One region of the Clostridium sp. CM041 genome, then DNA from elsewhere that is predicted to be linked to it. Evidence: riboswitches for the same ligand, from Rfam matches in the RefSeq annotation. Region 1 holds a riboswitch; the other holds the start of a gene.
The links. A riboswitch is a leader RNA that binds a small molecule or an ion and turns the genes downstream of it on or off. The one in region 1 is predicted to bind glycine.

Region 1 (2,479 bases):
AGTTTCATTATGCAGTATGACTGAGGAACCTATAGCTGATGCCGAAAGGGATTTACCAAGAAATCTATGCCCATTAATTAAAGCATCTTATGGCTTTGCAATTACAGATAAATGTCCATTTTTCTATTTTTCCGATATGATTGTTGGAGAAACTACATGTGATGGAAAGAAGAAGATGTATGAATATTTAGCAGATATTAAGAAGACTCATATTATGCAGCTTCCTCAAAACTGTAATGATGAGGATTCTTATAAACTATGGAGCAATGAATTAGTAAAGCTAAAGAAGTGTCTAGAAAATTTTTATGGTGTTGAAATTACGGATGAAAAGATTAAAATAGCGATTAAGCTTAAAAATAGGGAAAGAGTAGCTCTAAGAAAGTTTTATGAGCTAGGCCAGCTAGAACCACCAGCAATTACAGGCTACGAAATGCATAAAGTTCTATCTGGAGCAGGATTTAAATTGGATAAAGAAGTATTGATAAAAGATCTTGAAAGCATAACAAGTGAGTCACTAGATAGGTATAATAGTGGGGAAAGAAAAGTTTCGAGTGATGCAAAGAGAATACTTATTACAGGATGTCCTCTAGGACAAGGAACTGAAAAAATAATTAAGGCAATAGAAGAGAATGGTGGAGTAGTGGTATGCTATGAAAACTGCGGTGGAGCTAAAACAACAGAGACATTGGTTGATGAAAACAAGGATCCTCTTTACGCTTTAACAGAAAAATATTTAAATATTGGATGCTCTTGTATGACTCCAAATGATAACAGAATAGATTTGTTAGAAAAGTTATGTAAAGAATATAAAGCTGACGGAGTAATAGATGTAATACTTCAAGCTTGTCATACGTATAATGTAGAAACTCTTAGATTAAAAAGAGTTTTGAACAAGAAAAATATTCCATATATGAGCATTGAAACAGATTATTCTCAAGCAGATATAGGACAAATTAATACAAGAATGTCAGCATTTATAGAGATGTTATAATATAAATGATTTAGATGGATATTATTTCAATTTATAGATAGTATTTGAATTAAAAGCTTTACATTGTTAAAAAAAAGATTATAATAAAGTTGTAATAACTTTTAAATATTGATAGATGATGTTTTCGGGAGATTAAGCTTAAGCTTAGTTATTTAATATAACATCCTTAAATGGATAGCCGAAGGGCCAAGTATTACATGCGCTGTAATATGAATATCTCAGGCAAAAGGACCGAAGATTGATATACCTCTGGAAAGCAATTGCACCGAAGGAGTAATTCTCTCAGGTAAAAAGACAGAGATAAAGGCTTAAATGAGCTTCTTATCTTTGTCTTTTTTTATGCGCAAGCGGAAATAAATTGAATTAATGTATTTGTAAGGGGGGGATTAATTGATAGAAGAAGTATTGATTGTAACTAATAACCCATTATGTCTAGACAAATTTGGTGAAAAATATAAAGTCGAATTTTTAAGTACTGGAATAATGAATGTACTAAAAGCTGTAAGAAATCATATTCATAAGGGACACCTTTTGCTCACACATCCGCTTTCTAGTAGCATAAAGCCAAATGAAACGCCCTACAAAACTGTAATAATAACAAAATCAAAAAAAGAAGTAATAGATTTACAGTCAGTTAATTTTATTGAAGAATCAATACACACAACTGAAAAATTCATTAAAGATAGGGGAACACCAGCATGGTCAGATGCGGTGCGAAATGATTTCATGTTAATAGATTACGATATTATAAGTCATGGTCTAAATTGAAAATAGATGCAATATACTGGGAGGGCTTAAAATGGAGCATATTTATGACACTATAATTATAGGAGGTGGCCCAGCTGGGCTATCGGCAGGGCTTTACGCATCAAGGTCAAAACTTGATTCTATAATAATCGAACGAGGAAAATTTGGAGGACAGGCCGCAATAACAGATGAACTTGCAAATTATCCTGGCTCAATTGAAGAGTGCACTGGTCCAAAATTGATTAAAAGAATGAGAACTCAAGCCGAGGAATTTGGTACAAAGTTTGCAAAAGATACTGTAGAAAATATTTTACTTGAAGGTGAAATAAAAACTGTTAAATGCAAAAAAGAAACATATAAGGCTAAAACTATTGTAATTGCAACAGGCGCTTATCCCAGATTAGCAGGTTTTAAAAATGAAAATGAGCTACGGGGCAAGGGAATTTCATATTGCGCTACCTGTGATGCTGATTTCTTTACGGAGCTCGATGTAGCCGTAAATGGCGGTGGAGATTCCGCCATAACTGAAGCAATTTATCTCACAAAGTTTGCAGATAGTGTAACAGTTATTCATAGAAGAGATGAATTAAGAGCTTGTAAATCAATTCAAGAAAAAGCTTTTGCTAATCCAAAAATCAAGTTTATATACGACTCAGTTATAGATGAGGCAGAAGGCGATGAAATACTTGAAGGCCTTAAGGTCAGAAATGTTAAAACAGGCGAAGTTCAAAAAGTGAAGGT
Region 2 (2,479 bases), 1.1 Mb from region 1:
AGTGGAGAAGACTTTTTTGAGGAGAGCATAAAATTGGGTGCGGATTGCATTATTACAGGAGATACTAAATACCATCATGTTAGTGATTTATTAGAAGAAAACATAGCGCTGATTGATGCTGGGCATTTTGCAACGGAGTGGACACCACTAATAATATTTGCAGAAAAGTTCAAAAATCAATTGATAGAAAATGGATATGACAATGAGGTTATAATTTCTAAGAATACACATGATCCATATAAGGTTAAGTAATAATAAAATACTATTTGCTTTTATTTTAATAGTATGATATCATTGGTTTTACGAGTAAGCCAGACAATCGCTGCTAATTATTGCGTGCAATAATTAGGAGAGGAAAGTCCGAGCTCCATAGGGCAGGGTGCTGGATAACACCCAGTGAAGGTGACTTTAAGGAAAGTGCAACAGAGATATACCGCTAAAGGCATTCAAAAGTTTAGTTTTTCTGAATTTTTAAATGTACTAGCAAGGATGGAAAGGCGAGGTAAGAGCTCACCAGCGCAATGGCGACTTTGCGGCTATGTAAACCCCACCTGGAGCAAGATCGAATAGGAGAACATTATGAGGCTGCCCGTCTCGTTCTCGGGTGTATCGCTTGAGCCTATTGGTAACAATGGGCCTAGATAGATGATTGTCTAATACAGGACTCGGCTTATAGGCTTAGTCGTACCAAAAAAACTCACTTTACAGTGAGTTTTTTTTATTGACTAAAAATTCAAAATATGTTATAGTCATGCGAAGTATTACAAATTAATAATTTCGGATGAAGATATTTGGAGAGAGATGTATAACATCCACCGAAGAAGTTAAACTTTCAGGTATCCATTTTTGGAGAAGTACTGATATCGGACGAACCTCTGGAGAGACTTATATAAGCACCGAAGGAGCAAGCTAAACATTATTAAATTACATATTATTTGTATGAAATTTAATAGTGAATTAGTGAAACTCTCAGGTAAAAGGACAGGGTTATTTTCAAGAGGTCATTTTATTTTGATCTCTATTTTTTGTGTGCTTTAAAAAATAATGGTCTCACAGAGTATTAATTGGTATAAATATATTCTATACACAAGAAATTTTTTTATCTGAAAAAATTTTATAACTAGAAGGAGCGTGTGTTTATGGACTTTTTATCAATTATTAAAGGTGTTAACGGTGTTTTGTGGGGGTATGTACTAATATTTTTGTTATGTGGTACTGGAATTTATTTTACAATAACGTTAAAATTTGTTCAAGTAAGAAAATTTAAGGATGCATTCAAAAAGACTTTTGGAGGAGCTAAATTCGGCAATAAAGCAGGAAAAGATGGAATGTCATCCTTTCAAGCCATGACAACCTCAATAGCGGCTCAAGTAGGAACAGGAAATTTAGCAGGAGCCGCAACTGCTATAGCATCAGGAGGACCGGGTGCTATATTCTGGATGTGGCTAAGTGCTTTCTTTGGCATGGCAACTATTTTTGCGGAAGCAGTGCTTGGTCAAAAGTATAAACAGACAGTTGACGGTGAGGTGACGGGAGGACCTGCTTACTATATTAGTAAAGGACTTGGGAGTAAAAAGTTGGCAGCATTTTTCTCAGTAACTATAATAATTGCATTAGGATTTATAGGGAATATGGTACAATCTAACTCAATAAGTGCAGCAATAAGCCCAAATACCAATATTCGTATAATCATTGGTGTGATAGTTGCAGCATTAGCGGGTATGATTTTTATTGGAGGAGTAGGCCGAATTGCAGCCTTTACTGAAAAAGTAGTTCCGTTTATGGCTATATTTTATATTTTGGGTAGTTTAGGAATCATTATAGTGAATTTTGCTAATTTAGGACCAGCATTTAAAATGATATTTGTAGGAGCTTTTAACCCTAAAGCGGCTACTGGCGGTTTAATAGGAGTTGGCGTAAAAGAAGCTATGAGATACGGCATTGCAAGAGGTTTATTTTCTAATGAAGCTGGAATGGGGTCAACACCACATGCACACGCAGTTGCAAAAGTTAATCATCCAACTGAGCAGGGACTCGTTGCAATAGTATGTGTATTTATTGATACCTTTATAATTTTAACATTAACTGCACTTGTTATATTAACTACAGGAGCATTAGATGGAAAAACTACTGGTATAGCGTTAACTCAAAAAGCTTTTTCGAATGGTATGGGAAGTCTTGGAGGTCCCTTTGTAGCTATAGCGTTATTTTTCTTTGCTTTTTCTACCATAGTAGCTTGGTATTTTTTTGGAGAGGCAAATGTTAAATACTTATTTGGAAAAAAAGCGTTAACGACATATAGAGGATTGGTTCTTGTATTTATAGTATTAGGAGCAGCTCTAAAGGTTGATCTAGTTTGGGAACTCGCTGATACTTTTAATGGATTAATGGTTATACCGAATTTAATTGCATTATTAGGTCTTGGAGCTTTAGTTAAAAAGACTTTGAAAAATTACGAAAATGATTTTGAAAAGAAAAA

Region 2: linked by a shared signal. The riboswitch ahead of ACWJJT_RS00220 (alanine/glycine:cation symporter family protein) and the one ahead of ACWJJT_RS05625 (GrdX family protein) in region 1 are both predicted to bind glycine.

The regions. Positions count from the first base shown of each region.
Region 1 is NZ_CM143648.1:1,175,508-1,177,986, reverse strand. It holds gene ACWJJT_RS05630 (double-cubane-cluster-containing anaerobic reductase) at 1-991, shown strand, start outside; glycine riboswitch at 1,231-1,299, shown strand; gene ACWJJT_RS05625 (GrdX family protein) at 1,382-1,759, shown strand; gene trxB (thioredoxin-disulfide reductase) at 1,791-2,479, shown strand, end outside.
Region 2 is NZ_CM143648.1:43,031-45,509, forward strand. It holds gene ACWJJT_RS00210 (Nif3-like dinuclear metal center hexameric protein) at 1-252, shown strand, start outside; RNA gene rnpB (RNase P RNA component class A) at 304-689, shown strand; glycine riboswitch at 866-995, shown strand; gene ACWJJT_RS00220 (alanine/glycine:cation symporter family protein) at 1,140-2,479, shown strand, end outside.